Regions from separate parts of the Musicola paradisiaca NCPPB 2511 genome, predicted to be linked through region 2. Evidence: predicted binding sites of a transcription regulator. Region 2 holds the regulator's gene; each other region holds the start of a gene.

Evidence for each region. The regulator LexA, encoded in region 2, represses DNA repair genes until DNA is damaged. The targets are predictions, from matches to a motif close to TNCTGTATGTACATACAGNA.
Region 1: a site for LexA is predicted at 2,330-2,349, ahead of mutH (DNA mismatch repair endonuclease MutH). Genes of this name have one in related genera too.
Region 3: a site for LexA is predicted at 2,755-2,774, ahead of uvrA (excinuclease ABC subunit UvrA). Genes of this name have one in related genera too.

The regions. Positions count from the first base shown of each region.
Region 1 is NZ_CM001857.1:3,485,991-3,490,224, reverse strand. Features, by position in the region: gene DPA2511_RS15520 (NADP(H)-dependent aldo-keto reductase) at 1-110, opposite strand, end outside; gene DPA2511_RS15515 (YgdI/YgdR family lipoprotein) at 241-459, opposite strand; gene DPA2511_RS15510 (TerC family protein) at 611-1,327, opposite strand; gene mutH (DNA mismatch repair endonuclease MutH) at 1,407-2,093, opposite strand; gene rppH (RNA pyrophosphohydrolase) at 2,787-3,314, shown strand; gene ptsP (phosphoenolpyruvate--protein phosphotransferase) at 3,326-4,234, shown strand, end outside.
Region 2 is NZ_CM001857.1:3,942,620-3,946,853, reverse strand. Features, by position in the region: gene plsB (glycerol-3-phosphate 1-O-acyltransferase PlsB) at 1-1,418, opposite strand, end outside; gene DPA2511_RS17430 (diacylglycerol kinase) at 1,547-1,912, shown strand; gene lexA (transcriptional repressor LexA) at 2,023-2,634, shown strand; gene zur (zinc uptake transcriptional repressor Zur) at 2,785-3,294, opposite strand; gene DPA2511_RS17415 (pirin family protein) at 3,407-4,108, opposite strand; gene DPA2511_RS17410 (LysR family transcriptional regulator) at 4,220-4,234, shown strand, end outside.
Region 3 is NZ_CM001857.1:804,283-808,516, reverse strand. Features, by position in the region: gene uvrA (excinuclease ABC subunit UvrA) at 1-2,612, opposite strand, end outside; gene DPA2511_RS03720 (single-stranded DNA-binding protein) at 2,899-3,441, shown strand; gene DPA2511_RS03715 (reverse transcriptase domain-containing protein) at 4,055-4,234, shown strand, end outside.

The DNA of each region.
Region 1 (4,234 bases), 460 kb from region 2:
TCCAACTGGGCGTGGGCTTCTGCTTCACTATTTTGTTCACCAAAGGTCATGGTGCCCAGACCCAATACGCTGACTTCTAAACTGCTGTGTGGAATACGGTGATATTGCATGCCAGCTTCCTTTTTATCATGGGATGGCTGGTGCGGTCGCTCGCGCACCTCTTTTCCGACTATAACCAAGCGATTGCAAGGGGGGAAGCGTATTTATACGGTGGGGGGACTGCCATTATGACGTCGTCATTTAACGTTCCATCACCTGAGAGACGCTGTTGGTGTTGATCTGATGCCTGACACCCTCTTCATCAGTATAACTGAGCATTCCTGTCGCGGGATCGATCACGGGTTTCCCTTGGGTCAATAGCATCTGCCCCTCTTTGGTGGCGATGACGTAATGGCTGGAACAGCCTGTAAGCAGGGTTGCCAATATAAAGGCGGAGTAGAGTCTGAATCGGGAAGTCATGGGCGTTCTACCTATCGTACACGCAAAAAAATTGACAAACGCGAGCCAGTCTAGCAGAGCCTTTGCGAGTAGGAATTAAGATTTAAGCCAAAATCCGGTAGAACAGGTAAAAAATGTCGGGAAACGGTTAAAAGCCGTTCCCCGATAGCCATTACACTGTTTCTTTTGATTTTTTCCCACGCAGCAGATTGAGTGTTTCCACCGACATGGAGAAGAACATGGCAAAGTAGATGTAGCCTTTCGGTACGTGGATGCCGACGCTTTCCAGAATCAGGGTAAAGCCCACCAGGATCAGAAAAGACAAGGCCAGCATTTTTACCGACGGGTGGCGCTCGACGAATTCGCCGATCGGGCGGGCGGAAAACATCATGACACCCACAGCGATGACCACTGCCGCCATCATGATAAACAGATGATCGGACAGGCCAACGGCGGTGATGACGGAATCCAGGCTGAAGATAATATCCAGCAGCATGATTTGCAGGATAGCGCCGAAGAATGAATGCACCTGGGAGGTATGTTCTTCGGTACCGCCTTCTATGGTTTCGTGGATTTCACGGCTGGCTTTCCAAATCAGGAATAGGCCACCGAAAAACAGAATCATATCCCGCAGTGAAATATCCTGCCCAAAGAGTGTGAATAACGGATTGGTTAACCTGATCACCCAGGCAATCGACGCCAGCAGCGCCAGACGCATCAGCATGGCGCCCAACAGCCCAAGACGTCGCGCTTTGTTTTGTTGCGCTTTAGGGAGTTTGGCGACAACCAGTGACAGAAAGATGATGTTGTCGATGCCGAGAACGATTTCCAGAATGGTAAGAGTCCCTAGCGCCAACCAGGCGTTGGGATCAACGATCCAAGCGAACATGCTATCCATGTACCTTAAACGAAGAGTAAACGCCGATTATACATAACCGGGGATACGGGTAAAAAACCGATGTTGGGCATTAAAGCAGAAAGTGGCGGGCTAGTAACGGCGCGGTAAAGGTTTTTTTCAGGTAAAAACCGCGTGGCAGCGTCATGATCGGTTGGCCGTGCTCGCCGATGGCTTCAGTCAGTATGCGGCTGTTGGCGGCCTTGGGGCGCAATTGCAATACCTCTCCGTGTCTCGCGGTAATGCTTTCCACTTTCCCTAATACGATCAGATCCATCAGTTCTTCCCAATCCTGACGGAGTTGCTCTTCTTCTTTCTGACTGGGGCTCCAGAGAAGCGGCGTACCGACATGGCGTTGCGACAGCGGAATTGAACGGGCGCCTTCTACCGGGATCCATAACACTCGCGCGAGTTTGTGGCGGACATGGCTGTTCTCCCAGGTTACGCCGCTGTTGCCGGTTAGCGGCGCTACGCACACGAACGTGGTTTCCAGCGGTTTTCCTTCGCTGTCCACGGGGATGGTTTTCAACTCCACGCCGATATCGGGGAAATCCTGTTCCGGTTTACTGCCGGCGCTGGCGCCGAGAAAACGCTCCAGCAAGATCCCCGTCCACCCCTTATCTCTGCGCAGATCCGGCGGGATCGGTAATTGTGCGATGCGCGCCAGTTCCCCCAGCGTGTAGCCTGCCAGCGCTTGCGCGCGTTGCGCCAACGCCTGCTCGCTGTGCGGTGAGTCATTGTGGATCATTGGAATATTCATGTATGCCGGGCCATGATGTGATTAAAAAAGGAACAGTATCGGGCGGGGATAACCCTGATCCTATTAATTCTCGATGAAAAAAATAATAATAGCATGATTATGCTGGTTTTTTTCTTCTCTTGTTGCGAGAGAAAGATTTTTGCCCGGCATGTTGTTCATGATAAGACACCGGGAATGAACAGGATTTTACACCATGTTATCCACAGTTTTTTGGGATAACCGGGATAATTTGAGAGCACTGTTTCCATTTACAGCCTTGACGTCACGCTTTTTTGCTGGTTTCGTTGATTTTTTGGCTCGTTTGCGCAACTGACTTGTGGATAAAGTTGAGGTAGAGCGATCTTTCGCCACTCTGAGAAAGATCCTGTTCAAGGCTGTTGTGTATAGAGGCGTGATATGGGGAAAAGTAGTTTAATTGTTTGAAAAAATATAACTATTTTCTCTAGTCCATTTTTGGGCTGTGTGGTGTGCGATGAGTTTTACTCACTTTTTCATGACGTTCTGCACAAAGATGTCCACAGAAAAAGTGAATAAACTGCCGCTGATTACCTGAGCGTGTTTATAACTTCGATTTTATCTGTGGGTTAACGTCATTTTATTAGAAAGAACCCAATGTGAAGCGGGAGTTTACCGTTTTGCGGGAGTGTGAAACAATCAAGTCATCTTGCATTTTCAGTTTATCGAGGTAGTCCGGTGATCGATGATGATGGCTACCGCCCGAATGTTGGTATCGTAATTTGTAATCGGCAGGGTCAGGTATTGTGGGCCCGTCGTTATGGCCAGCACTCCTGGCAGTTTCCCCAGGGAGGGATTAATCCCGGAGAAAGCGCGGAACAGGCTATGTACCGCGAACTGTTCGAAGAAGTGGGGCTGCGGAAAAAGGATGTTCGTATTCTGGCTTCAACCCGAAGCTGGCTGCGCTATAAATTGCCAAAACGTTTGGTGCGTTGGGATACAAAACCGGTGTGTATCGGCCAGAAGCAAAAATGGTTTCTGCTACAGTTAATGTGTAACGAATCAGACATCAATATGCAGAGCAGCGGTACGCCGGAGTTCGATGGGTGGCGCTGGGTCAGTTATTGGTACCCGGTGCGTCAGGTGGTGTCTTTCAAGCGTGATGTTTACCGGAAGGTGATGAAGGAGTTCGTCACCTCAGTGATACAGCTACAGGAGAATACGGCTGCCCGGATGTCATCAGGCCCGCGACGAAAAAGAGGATAGCTCGGCACATCATGCTCACGCGACTGCGAGAAATCATTGAAAAGGTTGCGGCAACAGCCAGGCTGAGCGATGCGCTGGAGATTCTGGTGAACGAGATTTGCCTGGCGATGGATACGGAAGTCTGTTCCATCTATCTGGCGGATCATGATCGTCAGTGTTATTACCTGATGGCGACGCGCGGGCTGAAGAAACCGCGCGGACGCACCATTACCCTGGCGTTTGGCCAGGGGATCGTGGGGCTGGTGGGGGAACGCGCTGAGCCCATCAATCTAGCGGATGCTCAACGTCATCCCAGTTTCAAGTTCATTCCTGCCGTGCGCGAGCAGCATTTCCGTTCATTTCTCGGCGTGCCGATTATCCACCGACGCCAGTTGTTGGGCGTGCTGGTGGTGCAACAGCGTGAGCACCGTCAGTTCGATAAAAACGAAGAATCCTTCATGGTGACGCTGGCGACCCAGATGGCCGCCACCCTGTCGCAATCACAGATGAAAGCCCTGTTTGGGCAATATCGTCAGACGCGCATCAAGGCGCTGCCTGCTGCGCCCGGCGTAGCGATTGCCACCGGCTGGCAGGATCGCAGTCAACCCTCTTTGGAACTGGTCTTTCCCGCCTCCAGTCTGGACAGCGATCGGGAACGAGCCCGGCTACTGGCGGCGATTGGCGAGGCGGGCGTTGAATTTCGGCGTTTTAGCAAGCGTTTCAGCGCCAGTGCGCAGAAAGAAAGCGCCGCTATCTTCGATTTCTACATTCATCTGTTGAATGATGCGCGGCTGAAACGCGAGTTGCTGCAGGAGATTGATACCGGCAGTGTCGCGGAATGGGCGGTAAAAGTCGTGATCGAGCGGTTTGCCGCCCAGTTCGCCAGTTTGCAGGATACCTACCTGCGGGAACGGGCCGGCGACTTGCGGGCGTTGGGGCAG
Region 2 (4,234 bases):
TCGCCGATGTTTACGTACCCTTGCCCCAGATTACGCAGCTTACTCAGGCCGCGCACCATCTGTATGAACCCTTCTTTTTCTTTGGTAGCGCCGCGCAATTCCTTGGCATAGGTTCCCACTTCCATCACATGTTCGTAACCAATGTAGATAGGAACCAGTGTTATGGGACGGGTTCCGCCACGCAGCATGGCTTGAATCGTCATCGCCAGCGTGCCGGTTTTAGGTTCCAGCAAACGCCCCGTGCGTGAACGGCCGCCCTCGACAAAATACTCTACGGAATAACCGCGGGTGAACAGTTCGCCCAGGTATTCGCGGAACAACGTGGAATAGAGCTTATTGCCTTTGAAGGTTCGGCGGATGAAGAAAGCGCCGAGACGGCGGAAAATCGGCCCGGCCGGCCAGAAGTTCAAGTTAATGCCCGCCGCGATGTGCGGAGGCACCAGCCCCTGGTGATAAAGCACATAGGAAAGCAGCAGGTAATCCATATGGCTGCGATGACAAGGAACATACACCAGTTCGTGCCCGTCCTGAGCCAGCTGGCGGACCCGCTCGGCGTTATGGACGTTAATCCCTTGATATAACCGGTTCCAGGTCCAGCTCAGGACGCGATCGGAAAGGCGAATCGCTTCGTAAGAAAAATCGGCGGCGATTTCTTCCAGCAGGGTAATCGCGTTCTGTTGCGCTTTCTCGTGGGAAATCTTTTTTACCCGCGCTTCATCATCGATGGCTTTAGCTATTGCTTTGGACGACAACAGTTTGTTGAACAGATCCTGCCTTGCGGGCAGTCTGGGGCCGACTGCTGCCAGTCGTAGTCGGGAAAAATGCATCCGCGCTACGCGAGCCAGCTTGTGGGCGATGGTCTTGTCAGTACCATGTTCTGTGGCCATATAACGCAGGGATACCGGCGTTGAGAAACGCACGAAACTGTCCCGTCCCAGCCACAAAACGGCAAAAAATTTCTCGATGCCGTTCAGCAATCGTAAATGTGGCGTTTCCTGATTCTGCTGGCCTTCGCGGCCAGGTGAGCGTCCGAACATGACGGACACGGGAATCATCTGGATATCCAGATCCGGATTATTACGGTGCAGATCCAGGTAGTCATGAAAGAGCTTGATCGATTTCTCTTTCGGGACGTAGTAATGGAACACGCGCGGGCCGTCATTGACAAAGACGTAACTTGGCAACGTCTTGCCATCAATATGGAGTGGCTGCAGCGGATCCGGCAAACCGAGCTCGCGGCATTTGGTGCGCAGAGTCAGTAAATCCGCTTTGGAGTTGTAGGGCAGCACATAGAAAATCGGCCGGGACGGATCCAACTGTTGTTCAGCAACGGGATCCTGGGGAATAACTTTACTCTTCACCAGGAATTTAAGGGGAATATTCAGTAATTTATAGTAAATTCTACGCCAACCTGACATAACAACCAGAAGCCTCCTGTTAGCAACGCGCCGAAAGGATACCAGAAACCCGACAGGATATCTGTGGTGATACGTTCGTGCGGGCACGTTAAAATTGCGTTCAATCACAAATTACAGGTGGAGCAAGTATGAATAAAACAACGGGGTTCACCCGGCTCGTTAAAGCAACAGGGTACTCGTTGCAAGGATTGAAACAGGCATGGCTGCACGAAGCGGCATTTCGTCAAGAATCGCTACTGACTCTCGCCGCGATTATTATTGCGTGTTGGCTACCGGTTTCAACGATTGAGCGGTTGTTGCTCATCGGTTCGGTGGTGTTGATTGTGTTGTTTGAGCTTGTCAACAGTGCGATAGAAGCGGTTGTGGATCGTGTCGGGATGGACTATCACGAATTGTCCGGCAGGGCGAAGGATATTGGCTCGGCGGCGGTGTTTGTCGCCTGTTTGCTGGCCGCAAGCGTGTGGGGAAGCTTGCTGTGGAGCCATTTTGCGTGAGGCTTCGAATATTCGCAGAAAATTCCGTGGAATAGCGTTCTTCCGGGTTCCCATTGCCGGTATCCCTGTATATACTCACAGCGAAACTGTATAAACAACCAGGGGGCGGGATGAAAGCATTAACCACCAGACAACAACAGGTCTATGATCTTATTCGCGATCATATCTCTCAGACCGGGATGCCACCGACCCGTGCTGAAATTGCAAGTCAACTCGGCTTTCGCTCGCCAAATGCAGCGGAAGAGCATCTTAAAGCGCTGGCGCGCAAAGGTGTCATAGAGATCGTTACCGGCGCATCTCGTGGAATCCGGTTGCTGATGGAAGAAGAAGATCAAGGGCTACCATTGATTGGCCGTGTGGCTGCTGGCGAGCCCTTACTGGCTCAACAGCATATCGAATGTCATTACCAGGTCGATCCCGCCATGTTCAAGCCTAACGCGGATTTTTTGCTGCGCGTCAGCGGTATGTCGATGAAAGATATTGGTATTCTTGACGGTGATTTGTTAGCTGTTCACAAAACCCAGGATGTGCGTAATGGTCAGGTCGTCGTTGCACGTATTGAAGATGAAGTGACGGTCAAGAGACTGAAAAAGCAGGGGAATATTGTGCAGCTGCTGGCAGAGAACAAGGATTTTGAGCCCATTGTCGTCGATTTGCGTGAACAGAATTTCTCGATTGAAGGTTTGGCCGTCGGCGTAATTCGTAACGGCGACTGGAGCTGATTTTTCTCGCCGGTTTGATTCCGATTCCTGCTACTTATACAGTCTGGCTGGCGCTTTTTGTTTACCTTTACCGATGAGCGCCTGCCGTGACCTGTAAAATCCCTTTTGATGTGTGACGGTCGATGTTGAACCTCGTAGGTTGCCCGATGTTCAACGCTTCTTCACGATCAGGCTGTGATCATGATTGCAACTATCCCGCTGTTCGCAGGACTCCACCTGTTGGCATTCTCGGCAGAAACCATGCGCTTCCACAACGCTGTGCCGCATCACGAACCCTGACTGTTGCGCCAATTGCTGCAGCGTTTCTTCCACGCCTTCAGTCTGGCGTTCAGTCACTTGTCCGCACCGGTCGCAGATGAACAACGCGGAAGTATGGCTGTGTTCTTCAAAGTGGTGGCACAGCACATAGCTGTTGTTGGACTCGACACGATGAATAAATCCTTGCTCAAGAAGGAAATCCAGTGCGCGATAAACTGTGGGCGGCTTGGCTTGCGGCTCTGATGCACGCAGGAGATCGAGTAAGTCATATGCACTGATGGCGCCGGTTTGCTGTGCGATTAAACGCAGCACTTCCTGACGCTGGGGTGTAAGACGCACGTTGCGCTGCTGACAAAGCTGTTCGGCCTGAATGACAAGTTTGTCCGGATTGACGGAATCCATGGCAATAACCCTGAAGCCTGTTTGGGATCATGCGGCCATCTTAGCATGACAGGGCAAAAACACTGAAACGCGCCGCTTTAGCGCCTATTTGCCTTAGCTTGTGTTGGGTAGGTCAGGCGACCAGGTCGATCAGTAAAGCTCGCGTATCGGAGCCGGCCTGTAAAGTGAGACTCTTTTCCTGTTGGATGAATGCGCCATCTCCGCAGTGCAAATTCCGGCTCGCATCGGCGCAACCGCAAACGCGGATGCTGCCGTAGATGGATTGCAGATAACCGCTATTACCTTTCAATGGCAGGGTCTGCTGCTCGCCGGTTTTCATGTCCACATGGTGAATCCAGACCTGCTGGCGAAGGTGAAGGGCGTTTGGGGTATCTTCCGGCGAGGCGATTAACTGGTTGCCAGACGCTTGCAGCGTCAGCCGCTGCAGGGGGGAATTCTCGCGCGTCGGACACGCATCCAACCATAACTGAAGACGAGTCAACGGGGTTGTGTCGTCGATGTTGTGCTCGCTATAGCTAATGCCCGGCTGTGTTGCCAACAGTAATACGTCGCCCGCATCGGCGCGGATGTGGGCGCCGTTGCTATCACGGTATTCGGCCCGCCCTTGCAACAGAATATTCAGGATATCAACACGTGGATAGGTACGCGGCTGAAAGGCGGTTTTGGGTGACAACACTTCCTGGTTCAGCACGCGTAATGACGCAAACCCGAGATAATCAGGATCGAAATAGTGGCCGAAGGAAAAGGTATAACGAGCCTGTAACCAGCCATAGTCAGCCTGGCCGCACTGTTCAGCAACTCTGCTAATGATCATGGTATTTCAGACCCTTGGAATTGTTAATGCTGAGATGGTAATTGGCTGGACGATGGATTGTTAGCCAGTTAATCTGGTGGGTACATTCAAAAATCCTGAATGAGTGGAGAAATGGCAAAAGAACGA
Region 3 (4,234 bases), 1.5 Mb from region 2:
AGTTGCTGAATATCGGCGAAATGCAGGCCGGTGGTGGGTTCATCCAGAATATAGAGCGTCTGGCCGGTACCGCGTTTCGACAACTCGCGCGCCAGCTTCACACGCTGGGCTTCGCCGCCGGACAACGTCGTCGCCGACTGCCCCAGGCGGATATAAGACAAACCGACGTCGATCAGCGTTTGCAACTTACGCGCCAGCGCCGGAATGGCGTCGAAGAATTCACGGGCTTCTTCGATCGTCATCTCCAGCACTTCATGGATGCTTTTGCCCTTGTATTTAATCTCCAGCGTTTCGCGGTTATAGCGTTTGCCTTTGCACTGGTCGCAGGGAACGTAAATATCCGGCAGAAAGTGCATTTCTACCTTAATCACGCCGTCGCCCTGACAAGCTTCACAACGGCCACCGCGCACGTTGAAGCTGAAACGACCGGGGTTGTAACCGCGACTGCGCGCTTCCGGCACCCCGGCGAACAGTTCACGAATCGGGGTGAAGACGCCGGTATAAGTGGCCGGATTAGAGCGCGGAGTGCGGCCGATCGGGCTTTGATCGATATCGATAACCTTGTCGAAATACTCCAGCCCCTGAATTTCCCGGTACGGCGCCGGTTCGTTCAATTCGCCGCCGTTAAGCTGCCGCTGGGCAATCGGGAACAGCGTATCGTTGATCAGCGTGGATTTTCCCGAACCGGAGACCCCGGTAATACAGGTGAACAAACCGACCGGCAGCGTTAGGGTCACGTCCTTCAGATTGTTGCCGCGTGCGCCAATCAGTTTCAGCACTTTGGTCGGATCCGCCGGGATGCGTTGCGGCGGAATATCGATTTTGCGTTGGCCGCTGAGAAACTGCCCGGTCAACGATGCAGGTTCTGCCATAATCTGTGCCGCAGTGCCCTCTGCAATCACCTGACCGCCGTGCACCCCGGCGCCAGGGCCGATATCGATGATGTGATCGGCGGCGCGAATCGCGTCTTCGTCGTGCTCCACCACAATCACCGTATTGCCGAGATCCCGCAAGTGGATCAGGGTATCCAACAGGCGTTCGTTATCGCGCTGGTGCAGGCCGATGGACGGTTCGTCCAGCACATACATGACACCGACCAACCCGGCGCCGATCTGGCTGGCCAGACGAATACGCTGCGCTTCGCCGCCGGACAGAGTCTCCGCCGAGCGGGACAACGACAGATAGTTCAGGCCGACGTTCACCAGGAACCGCAGACGATCGCCAATCTCTTTCAGCACTTTTTCCGCAATTTTCGCCCGTTGCCCGCTCAGCGTCATATTGCCGAAAAACGCCAGCGCGTGGCCGATGCTCATATCGGCAATCTGCGGCAATGTGGTCTGTTCAACGAACACATGGCGTGCTTCCTCGCGCAGACGGGTACCGTGACAGCTGGCGCACGGACGATTACTGATAAATTTCGCCAGTTCTTCGCGCACCGCGGCGGACTCGGTTTCCTTGTAGCGGCGCTCCATATTGTTCAGCACCCCTTCAAACGGATGACGGCGCACCGAAGTATCGCCGCGATCGTTGATGTACTTGAACTCAACGTTTTCCTTGCCGGAACCGTACAAGATCACCTTCTGGGTCGCCGGGCTGAGGCTGTCGTATGGTGCTTCCACGTCAAACTCGTAATGCTCCGCCAGCGAGCGCAGCATCTGAAAATAATAGAAATTACGGCGATCCCAGCCGCGAATAGCGCCTCCCGCCAGCGACAGTTCGCCATTCTGAATCACTCGCGCCGGGTCGAAGAACTGCTGCACACCCAGCCCGTCGCAGCTGGGGCAAGCCCCTGCCGGGTTGTTGAACGAAAACAGACGAGGCTCAAGTTCATGCATGCTGTAGCCGCACACCGGGCAGGCGAAATTGGCGGAAAACAGCAATTCCGGTACGGAATCGTCGTCCATGTCGGCCACAATCGCCGTACCGCCGGACAGTTCCAACGCGGTCTCGAACGATTCGGCCAGGCGCTGAGCCAGATCGTTGCGGACTTTGAAACGATCAATCACCACTTCGATCGTGTGTTTCTTTTGCAGCTCGAGTTTAGGCGGGTCGGACAGATCGCACACCTCGCCGTCGATACGGGCGCGGATATAGCCCTGCGTCGCCAGGTTTTCCAGCGTTTTGGTGTGCTCGCCCTTACGCTCTTTCACGATTGGCGCCAGCAGCATCAGGCGTTTGCCTTCCGGTTGCGACAGCACGCTATCCACCATCTGGCTGACCGTCTGGGCATCCAGCGGAATGTCATGTTCCGGGCAACGCGGCTCCCCCACGCGGGCGAACAGCAGACGCAGATAATCGTGAATTTCGGTAATGGTTCCGACGGTGGAACGCGGGTTGTGCGAGGTGGACTTTTGCTCGATGGAGATGGCGGGCGACAGCCCTTCGATATGGTCGACGTCCGGCTTTTCCATCAGCGACAGAAACTGGCGGGCGTAGGCGGACAGCGACTCCACATAGCGCCGTTGCCCTTCGGCATAAAGCGTATCAAACGCCAGCGACGACTTGCCGGAGCCGGATAGCCCGGTCACGACAATCAGTTTGTCGCGAGGAATGATCAGGTTGATATTTTTAAGATTATGGGTACGGGCACCACGAATTTCGATCTTATCCATTCACACATTTCCCGCAGTAGACGCTGTTTTTTCATCCCCTCGGCACGAGAGAAAAAGAGAAGCGTGCCATTGATAATGGCACGGCGCGGTCGCCGGTTGTGCCGGCGCGCAGCCAACAAGCGGACGATTATGGCACAAAAAAAACTGAATGAATATCCAGTATTCAATGCAACGATTGCAACAAAGGAAAAAAGCATGGAATCCGGCGCGCGGGTATTATCTGCCATACTGGCATGCTAGAATTTATCTCTTAAACTTGTGAAAAAGCGTTATCAGGAGACAAAGCATGGCCAGCAGAGGCGTAAACAAAGTCATACTTCTCGGGCACCTGGGGCAGGATCCCGAAGTCCGCTATATGCCGAACGGTGGTGCGGTTGCCAACATTACGCTGGCCACGTCTGAATCCTGGCGTGACAAGCAGACCGGCGAGCAGAAAGAAAAGACCGAATGGCACCGCGTCGTGCTGTTTGGCAAGTTAGCCGAAGTGGCGGGCGAATACCTGCGCAAAGGCTCTCAGGTTTATATCGAAGGCCAGTTGCAGACCCGTAAATGGCAGGATCAGTCCGGCCAGGATCGCTACACGACGGAAATCGTGGTCAACGTAGGCGGCACCATGCAGATGATCGGCGGTCGCGCCGGCGGTGCCGCGCCGGCTGGCGGCGGTATGGGTAACAATAATACTGGCGGCAACCCGCAGCAGGGCGGCTGGGGCCAGCCGCAACAGCCCGCAGCCTCTTTCAGCGGCGGTGCACAGGCGCCCCGTCCGCAAAGCGCCCCAATGCCGGGCAACGAGCCGCCGATGGACTTCGACGACGACATTCCGTTCTAAGTGCGCCGTTTTGCTTTGTAAATCAAGTGGTTAATTCAAATCATTGAGTTAATCATAGGCTGTTGGAGTGCCTATTGCAAGCCTGACTTATCCTTACCCAGTATGGGTTTGAACCTCGAAAGAGGGAGGGGAGTGTAGCATGTCAGGAAAAGGCTGGTTGCGGGGAAATAACCTACTTTGCGCCAGCCATTGCAAGTCCCATAGGGTTAAGCCTGATTGGTTGAATCATAGTTCATAGTGGGTTTCGGGATATCTATGGCTCACGGTTATTCAGGAGTCATACCAATATTTATAGTAATTATGTGTAGAAGGTTACTATATCCAACAATATTGGCACCTGCTCGGTGAGAGTGGTAATTGAACGTAAGTGGAACCTAAGTGGGATGCACCTTGACTACAAAGAAATACGGGATTACCTAAGTTGGTTAAGTCATTAACCAATACGGTAACGGAGACTCCGTAGTACCCAACGTAGCTCTGTAATGGAGTCGCAATTGGCTAACCAATCTGAAAAATATATATAAGTCGATAAGTAATTATCGGTGAAGTTATATTCGTAAGAGGGAAGGGAGTCAGTTGGATCTATACTAATAGAAGCGAGGTTCGATAGTCAGTGCTATCACAAAGAACACTCAATGCTCTAAGTGGTATAAACAAAGCCAGTACACAAGGCTATAAGATCAAGAAGCTGCACAAAATCATGTGTAGCAATAAAGATCTTTGGGCGCAGGCCTATGCCAATATTTATTCTAATCAGGGAGCCATGACGAGAGGAATAAATAATAATACGATG